4 regions of the Calderihabitans maritimus genome follow, and region 4 is predicted to be linked to each of the others. Evidence: riboswitches for the same ligand, from Rfam matches in the RefSeq annotation. Region 4 holds a riboswitch; each other region holds the start of a gene.
The links. Region 4 has a riboswitch for cobalamin ahead of KKC1_RS04260 (S-layer homology domain-containing protein). Riboswitches for the same ligand answer to the same signal wherever they lie in the genome.
Positions count from the first base shown of each region.

Region 1 (2,198 bases), on a different contig from region 4:
TCCTGGCCCGCGAAATTTCCAAATCCCAATTTTCTGCTCCCGGTAGTCCTCTAGCCAGATCCGCAGCATGGGCGGCAATACGAGCAGCGATCACCCCCTCTCGCACCTGGTTTATATCGGGAAGGCCAAGATGTTCGGCTGGTGTTACGTAGCATAGAAACTCAGCTCCTGCCCAGGCACTTATCGCACCCCCAATGGCAGCGCTTATATGGTCGTAACCAGCAGCTATGTCGGTTACAACGGGACCGAAAACAAAGTACGGAGCCCCCTTACAAAGACTTTTTTGCAAAGTGATCGTTGCCTTCAGCTGGTTGAGAGGTACATGGCCCGGCCCTTTGACCATTATCTGAACACCTGCTTCTCTAGCCCGTCTCACGAGTTCTCCCAAGATCACCAATTCCTCCACCTGGGGGCCGTCCAGAGAATCTGCAAGACACCCCGGCCTCATCCCATCGGCAAGGCTAACCGTAACATCGTACTTGCGGGCAATCTCGAGCACCCTGTCGTAGTGCTCATAAAGCGGGTTTTCTCTCTGATTATGCAACATCCACCCTATGAGATGGGAACCTCCGTAACTTACCAGAGGATCAATTCTACCGTCCTTTCGGGCCCGTTCCACCACGCTCATGGTAGTACCACAGTGAAGGGCCAAAAAATCAACCCCATCGGCAGCTTGGCGCTCAATAACTTCGAAGAGTTCTTCAACTTTCATCTCGGTAGAGGAACCATATTTTACACTTGCTTCGGCCATGGCCTGATATAGTGGGAGAGTTCCTACCGGCGTCGAAGTTGTAGCAAGGGCCTCCCTGCGCATGGCATCAATGTCCCCGCTTACGCTCAACTCCATAATGGCATCGGTTCCCGCTTCAACAGCCGCCTTAATTTTTTTGACTTCAACCCCAATATCAGCTTGATTTCCGTAAAGGCCTACGCTTGCACTTACCTTAGTACGCAACCCGTTACCTATCCCTACCGGAACAACATTAGGGCGCTGAAGATTACGGAGTATAACAATTTTACCCTCGGCAACTCCCTGTCCTATAATTTCCGCACTCACCCCTTCCTGGTCGGCAACCTGTTCCATTTCAGGCGTGACTATCCCCTTCCGGGCACTCATTAATAGCGACATTAACATCCCTCCTTTGGTTTTTAAAAAAAATAGTCCTCAACCCGAAGGTTGAGGACTTTACCATCATCCTCAAGCGGCTGTCGGCAAACAGGCAGGTCTCCTGGCTCACGGGTCATTGTTTTCCTCTCACCTTCCCAGGGTAATACCCCAGTGGTAACCCGAGGAAACTCTCCCGACTACAGTGGCGGGACCGCGCCGTTTATAGAATCATGTAGACATGATTCTACCCGGACTTCCCTATTCTCCCCCTCAGGGGCACCTGCTGCCTCAAACCTTATGATTTTGTTCGGATTTTATATTCTATATATATTTAAAAAATCCTCCCAAAATTGCAGATTTTTTATTTAATTTTTGAAATATTTAGTCAGATATTATTTTGCAGGCGATATACTGGCATTTAACGTTTAAAACGCATAGCATGGATATAGGTAAACTAGGCAGGAGGTGTAACTGTGGTAAATAATCAACGGCCGCCTTGTCCTAGCGGACGATACTGGAAGATTCGGCATGGGGACACTCTGTATAAAATAGCACGGCAGATCAACAGCACGGTTGAAGCCATATTGCGATTGAATCCAGGTCTTGATCCCAGAAATTTAAGGATCGGACAGTTAATATGTATTCCTGGTTCACCACCGTGCCCTTCAGGAATATACTGGGTAGTCAGTGCCGGTGACACCCTGCAGAGTATCGCGCAGCAGGTAGGTACCACCGTGCAGCGGTTAATAGAGCTTAATCCAGGCATCGATCCTGACCGGCTACAAATCGGCCAGCAGATTTGTTTGCCAGGATAAAATTGAAAAGGCCGAGTAAGGATTTGGCACCTCCCAGTTCCAGTAATTATCAGGTTTGCACCCAAATTATAAAAAACAAAAAAATTAATAAACATAATAAAGGATTAATGGCTTCTTTTGTTGAAGTTTATAAAACCTCAAAGAATGGGCTTTTTTACAAGAAATTAATTGCTTGACCTGTTCATTAAACCAAGACTTCTAGTTGGGAGGGTAGATAGTTGAAATTACCTAAATTGCGTATTGGTAATTTGATTCCAAAATTCCCCATTATTCAA
Region 1 is NZ_BDGJ01000010.1:9,891-12,088, reverse strand. It holds gene thiC (phosphomethylpyrimidine synthase ThiC) at 1-1,129, opposite strand, end outside; cobalamin riboswitch at 1,203-1,407, opposite strand; gene KKC1_RS01665 (LysM peptidoglycan-binding domain-containing protein) at 1,582-1,923, shown strand; gene KKC1_RS01655 (NAD(P)H-dependent flavin oxidoreductase) at 2,142-2,198, shown strand, end outside.
Region 1: it holds a riboswitch for cobalamin, as region 4 does, so the genes downstream of both, thiC (phosphomethylpyrimidine synthase ThiC) here and KKC1_RS04260 (S-layer homology domain-containing protein) in region 4, are expected to answer to the same signal.

Region 2 (2,198 bases), on a different contig from region 4:
ATCAATACTAACCCTTTCTACTTTCTCCTGGCCGAACAGCATCATAACGGCTGCTTTAGCCGCCGCTGCCGCGCAGGAACCGGTACTATACCCTTTCCTGGTTTTTTCTCGCTTCTTGCTTCTCAATTTTCTCTTCTCCTTCACTTTGAACAACTTGTCCAGCAATCTTACCCCTTAATTTTTAAAGGGATACCAGAAACTAGAAAAAACACCTCGTCGGCAGCCTCCGCTACCATTTGGTTGGCTTTGCCGATTAAATCCCGGTAGAGCCGCCCCATGGGATAAGGCGGCACCACTCCCATCCCCACTTCGTTGCTTACCACGATGACATGGCAAGGGCTTTCTCGAGCGGCTGTTATCATGTCATCTATGGTATTTAGGATCCGGACTTCATTCTCTTCGGCGGTTTCTTCTGTTTGGTATTTGTTCTCTTCCTGCAGTAGAAGATTAGATACCAGTACGGTCAAGCAATCCAGTAAGATCACTTCAGTCCGGGGACCCTGCTGTCGAATTACTTCGGCCACCGCTAAGGGTTCTTCTATGGTGACCCAGTGGGCCGGTCTTCTGGCTTTATGGGTTGCTATTCGTCGTTTCATTTCTTCGTCCCTTGCCTGAGCAGTTGCCAGGTACACAACCTTTTCTCCTAATTCGGCCGCCATCCTTTCAGCGTAAGAGCTTTTTCCGCTACGCGCTCCGCCGGTAACGAAAATAAGCTTTCCCCTGACCACAATAAAGCACTCCTTCAGATAACAAAAAATCCCCGCCTTCGCCAGAAAGCTGGGGATTAGAATTCTCTACTGCCCTAAACCTTTCACGCGAAGGTATCAGGCATTTAAACAGGCAGGTTTCCTGGCTTCCGGATCATAACCTTCCCTTCCGCCTTCCCGCCCTGTCCGGCGCTCAATCCAACACCTACTCTCCTACTTGTTCATAATTCATCCATTAAATGTAAATGCCACTTATAAACCATCTCTTAAGTAAGCACTGCATTGAGTGCCGGACCGGGCAGTGGCTAGCTTGAAGGAGGTTCCCCGGTCACAGTGGCGCGACCGCTCAGGATTCTCACCTGATTCCCTTTTAACCGACAACCGGCACCTGTTTAAAAACCGATTATTCAGATTTTACCAATATTATAATCGAGGCTCGACTGTTTTGGCAAGGCTTTTTTTACCCAGGATTATTTTGATTCTCGACAAGTTTCATTTCCAGTTCCCTTATCCTGCGGTTTTTCTGCCATAAAGAATGGGCGTAACGAACATTGGTTCGCAACAGTCTTCTATTCTCTTTTTCTAACCTCTCTTTAAGTTGGCTTTTTTCTCTTTCTACCTTTTCCAGCAGATTGATTAAGACTCTCCTGCTAACCCGTAAATGATTTACCCTCTCTTCCAGCTCCTGCAATCTTAGCTTCATACTTTTGCAACGGGGACAGTCCATCCCTACTCACCTGCCATTGACCTGCCTTAATAACAGATTATTCAGCGGGTACCTGTTTCAGTCCTCTAATCTGTCCCGACGTTCGATGAAGGGTTTAGAAGCTATAGGCTTTGGCAATACGTGCTACCGCTTCGCGAAGTCTATCCTCTTCACATACAAGGGCCATTCTTACATACCCTTCTCCTCTTTCACCAAAAGCAATCCCAGGCACCACCACAACTCCGGTCTTCTGTACCAGATCAATGGCAAATTCCCTGGAAGAGGTAAAACCCGGAGGCAACGGAGCCCAAACAAACATAGAGGCCTTAGGTTTCGGCACTTGCCACCCAATCTCCCGCAGACCATCCACTAAAACGTCCCTACGCTTCGCATATTTGCTTACCATTCCCTTAACCCACTCTTGGGAACCGGTTAAGGCGGATACGCCTGCTAACTGAATTGGTTTGAAAATCCCAAAGTCTATGTTGGACTTAATCAGCGACAACGCTTTGATTACGTCCCGGTTCCCGGCTACAAAACCAATACGGCATCCAGCCATGTTGTAGGTCTTGGAAAGAGAATGAAACTCAACTCCTACCTCTTTTGCTCCCGGAACCTGTAAGAAGCTGGGCGGCCGGTAACCATCAAAAGCCAACTCGGAATAAGCTAAATCATGACATACGACAATATCATACTCTTTAGCAAAATCGACAACCTCCTGGAAAAACTCTAGGTCAGCCACCGCAGCAACGGGATTATTTGGATAATTAATAATCATCAATTTC
Region 2 is NZ_BDGJ01000018.1:82,716-84,913, forward strand. It holds gene cbiD (cobalt-precorrin-5B (C(1))-methyltransferase CbiD) at 1-126, opposite strand, end outside; gene cobU (bifunctional adenosylcobinamide kinase/adenosylcobinamide-phosphate guanylyltransferase) at 168-728, opposite strand; cobalamin riboswitch at 823-1,114, opposite strand; gene KKC1_RS03125 (translation initiation factor 2) at 1,168-1,434, opposite strand; gene KKC1_RS03130 (LL-diaminopimelate aminotransferase) at 1,529-2,198, opposite strand, start outside.
Region 2: it holds a riboswitch for cobalamin, as region 4 does, so the genes downstream of both, cobU (bifunctional adenosylcobinamide kinase/adenosylcobinamide-phosphate guanylyltransferase) here and KKC1_RS04260 (S-layer homology domain-containing protein) in region 4, are expected to answer to the same signal.

Region 3 (2,198 bases), on a different contig from region 4:
CCCCGGTAAGATTCAGCCAAAAAGGCAGTCATCACCGGTTTAAAAGCCGCAGGAACCGCTCCAGTCTCTATCAATTCCTGCCAGTTGGGGTTTTGCGGCAGCGTGGCGATAAACTCAGTAATAGGTTTAATTCTTTCTCTCCTGCGCTGCTGGAATTCGGCCACCAGACCACCCAGGTGGAACAAGGCCTGGATTAATAAGATGATCAACCCTAAAATGCAGGGAAGCAATAAGCTTTGCGCAATTATATGTAGTATTTTACCCAGATATTCTGAACCGGGAAGTATCACCACTTGTCCTCACCTCTTTGATTACTTTCTTCTGGCTTAAATAGCCCCAAAAAATGATTACTGTCAAGCCGGCAGCTACCAGGGCCAGGTGAAAGGGCGATTCCACCGTAATGGGTCTAAAATCCGTTTTCATGGACTTGACTATGTTAGGAATAGTCAAAGCAAACAGCAAAGTTATTGACCCTAATAAGAACAGGATGCGGTTAAAAATGCGATGGGGGTCATAGCCGGTTAAGCGGATTATTTGTCGCACCCCCATACCGGTGGCCAACACCAGCATTCCAAATAATATAGCCGTGTTTCTTCCTAAAACAGAAACGGTGATGCCCGCCGCCGGCGCCATTATGATTATCCACAAGACCAGGGCCAGCATGCAAAAAGGGCACGGTAATAACCCAACCCCATATGTTCGCCACGAAATCGTTTTCTTCTGGTCAAAACCGGTAAAACCCGGCTGCTGTATCGACAGGTAGATAAGGATCACGGCCATGGCCAATCCCCCCAGAAATGTATATCTCTCTATCAGGTGGGCCAGTACCGGCCCGTGGTCGGTAAAAAGCGCCGTTAGGGTATAAAGCCCTATGCCCAGACCGGCTGAAAAAAGAGAAAGAAATGATGCTGGTAGCCCCGAACTGCCAAGAATCAAACCCGTTTTAAGGCCTAACAGTATTACGGCAGCCACCAGTCCTCCATAAACCAAACCCACGTAACTTCACCTCCCTGTCGGTATTCTCAAGCAACGCCAGCATTGCCGGTATGACAGGGTTCGCGGAGATAATATATATTAATCAAAAAACTCTGCCCCGATGGAGCAGAGTTTTCCTGCAAGTGTGATCTAAGGATACCACCTCCCTATCCATCGTAGGTCAACGGTGTGTCGGTACGAGCAGGTTTCCTGGCTCAAGATCATAGCTCCCTCACCCCTTCCCAGGGTGGCTTTAGACCCCAGTGGGATTACGTGAGTTCGCTCCCTTTCACAGTGGCGGGACCGCGTCAGATTCACACTGACTTCCCTTGCGTTCTACTTTTTCAAGTAGAACTACCCGTACCCGCAATATTCAGTTTTAAAGCATTATATCAAAATATTACCATTACGTCCAGGCAAAAACTTAGTTGCGAAAATTTGGTTGCAGGCCTTCTGAGTGAGTTCCTGTATACCTTTTTCAAGTTCGTAAAAGTCGTGGCATTCATTAATTAATTTGATTAGGCCAGAAACAAAAAGAAGGACTGCCCCCACTTGTGGCGAATATTTAACATGAAACCTCAACTCCTTTCGATTTGTTTTTAGGGGTTTTTTGGGGTGAGGTCTCTCTTCTTTTCTAGGGGACTATTCCCCTTCCGTTACCTACTAAAATTTTATACGGCCAAAACCTGTTCTGATATATTTATGTTGTTTCCCTAGCCGGAAGCCTTGCCCCATGCTGGGGAAAATTCATCCCAGAGCATATTTATCAATAAAATACTGCATCATTCAAGAGTGTCGAAAATCGCACCGTCCCTTACTATTACTATTTAAATTTTACGCTAACGTATTCTTCAAAGCATTCCAGGCACACTGTTTTCCCATCCTGCCTCCTTGCCCGGGGCTCCATGAAATACTCCCCGCATTTCTCACATCTAATTGAATCAAAAATACGTGCCTTCCGAAGGGTGTTTATTTTTACACTGTTAACCGTGCATATTTCTTCAACGGGCCCTTTCAATAATTGCTCAATCATCTTGTCTTGAATCCGTTTAAATTGTTGGTTTTCTTCCTCAGTGGCTGCACCTTTAAATACCTTTTCCCTGATTTTCTTGCTTTCATCATCGAACTGTAAGGGTTTAAATACTACCCTATATCCTTGACCATTACTCCTTTTGGCAAGAGTAAAGGCCTGCTTTCCATAATCCTTAAAAATGAGGTTTCCT
Region 3 is NZ_BDGJ01000084.1:11,050-13,247, forward strand. It holds gene KKC1_RS07380 (MotA/TolQ/ExbB proton channel family protein) at 1-293, opposite strand, end outside; gene KKC1_RS07385 (DUF2162 domain-containing protein) at 259-996, opposite strand; cobalamin riboswitch at 1,159-1,352, opposite strand; gene KKC1_RS07390 (FmdE family protein) at 1,799-2,198, opposite strand, start outside.
Region 3: it holds a riboswitch for cobalamin, as region 4 does, so the genes downstream of both, KKC1_RS07385 (DUF2162 domain-containing protein) here and KKC1_RS04260 (S-layer homology domain-containing protein) in region 4, are expected to answer to the same signal.

Region 4 (2,198 bases):
TTCCTGTATGGCCGGATCTTCTTTATCTACACCCAGAAGGTACAGTGCCCGTATAACCGCAGCCGTTGTATCCACGCTTTCAGAACCCCACTCAAGCCACAGGTTATTTTTTCCCCTGGCCTCCGGACGCAGGAAACGCTGCTTTGCCGCTTTCGCCCACGGCGAGAAAGGACTTTCTCCCGCTTCTACCAGCGCAATGACCGCTAGGGCTTCAGACATCTCGGAACCGGCATTAAAACCACCGTCTTCCTGCTGCCTATCCAACAGCTCCTGGACTAAGTTCCTTCCGGCAAAATTCCGGGGATCCCGCCCGGCAGCATTGAGTACCAAAATAGCTTTTATCAAATCGCCGGTTGTACTGAGTTCCTTTTCCGCCAGGTATTCGAGATACGTTTTACCCGTGTTTCCCTGTCGCAGATCGCCCAAGTCTACCCCGGCTTCCGCTAAAGCCAAAGCAATCCAGTCATTATTCCACTCGTCATTAAAGGAACCGTTATCAACCTGCTGTTCGGCCAGGTAACTTACTGCCCTGGCAATGGCCTCCCAGTCGTCATAAATGGTAATCTGTACTTCATCATAGACCTCTCGGTATACCACTCGAATAACCGGCTCTTCCATGAGCTGCTCAGTCCCGAGTCTTAAATGGAACTCTGGCTCCGTAAAGGACAATTTCTGGCCATTATAATACCATTCTAAACCGGAATAGACTTCTCCATAGACACTATCGTATACTTTTGCCTTCACCGCTACCGTGTTATCACTTAGATACTTTGCTCCCTCCGGTGGATGTACTATATCTACAGAAACTGTTCCCCAAGCTTCGGCAGGCAACCCCAAGCAAACAATCACCATCCCTGTAAGAAATACCGTTAACAAATTTATTGCTCTTTTGGTATTTATAAATTTCAAAAATTTCATTTGCTTTCACCTCCATAACCCTAATAAAAAATTAAAAACCCTAACCCTTGGCAGGTTAGGATCTCCCAAAAATTGTCCCCTCCTTCCCACCGAAGGATGTCAACAACCAACCGCCAGGCAGGTCTCCTGACTCGCGCTTCACCTTACTCCCTACGCCTTCCCGGATCAATCACCGGTGGCCTTGTGTAGGTTTCATCCGCGCTCACAGTAGCGGGGGCTGTAGTGGATTTTCACCACTTTCCCTCTTAGCCCTTACGGGACCTGGCAGTTTATATATACTTTTACAGAAGTATAGCTAAAAACGTCAAAATAAACAAATCCTGTAAAAACCGTTCTATAACCCTCTAACCCTTTATTGTCTGAATATTCCAGCAAAAACTCCTCGTAACTCCTATTAGCTGCTAATTTCTTAGAATACTTCCTTTCTTACTAACTACCATTTAGAAGTTTTAAGATTATAAGGCCCAAGATTTTTACTCCCTGCAGCAGAGCATCTTTGCGGAAAGTCATCTGCGGATGATGAAGCCCCGGCACCAGGTCACAACCTAATCCGATCATAATTGATTTTAGCCGTGGCAAATGATAGCTGTAAAAATGAAAATCTTCTCCGCCAGGAGTAATAATAGGGGGAAGAAGGCCGTCTTCTCCCATAACTTCTCTAATAGCCCAACGAGCCTTCTCCAGCATCTCTTCATCAACCCTGGCGGCAGGAACATAAGCCAGTTCTTTCATATCAACCTGAGCTCCTACCGTACCCGTAGCGGCCTTTACCGCCCTCTCTACTTTATCTCTTAACTCAGTCATGGTTTCATTATTCTGGGCTCGCAAATCGATCGTAAAAAGAGCCCGGTCGGGTATTATATTATGCGCTTCACCGCCCGCCTGCAGCCGGGTAACCTTGGCGGAAGCAGGCACCCGGGGATCAACCGAAACTGCGTTAATAGCATTTATCACAGCTGCAGCAGCATTTATAACATTAATACCTAGGTGAGGCCTAGCACTATGGGAGGCCTGTCCGTAAATAGTACCTTCTAAAACCAGCGAGGATCCGTGCAGGACAGCCGGAGAAGCCTGTCCGTATCGGGCTTCTTCTGCCGGCCGAAGGTGAATGCCTACCAGGTAATCTACGTTGTCCAGAAACCCCTGCTCTATAAAGCACAGAGCACCCGCCGCTTTCTCCTCCGCCGGCTGAAATAAAAAGCGTATCTCCCCCGGCGGGTAAAATCCGGAGCAGGAAAGAATTTCTGCCGTACTCAAGACCATAGCGGTGTGGGCATCAT
Region 4 is NZ_BDGJ01000033.1:3,424-5,621, reverse strand. It holds gene KKC1_RS04260 (S-layer homology domain-containing protein) at 1-918, opposite strand, end outside; cobalamin riboswitch at 1,018-1,198, opposite strand; gene KKC1_RS04255 (amidohydrolase) at 1,348-2,198, opposite strand, start outside.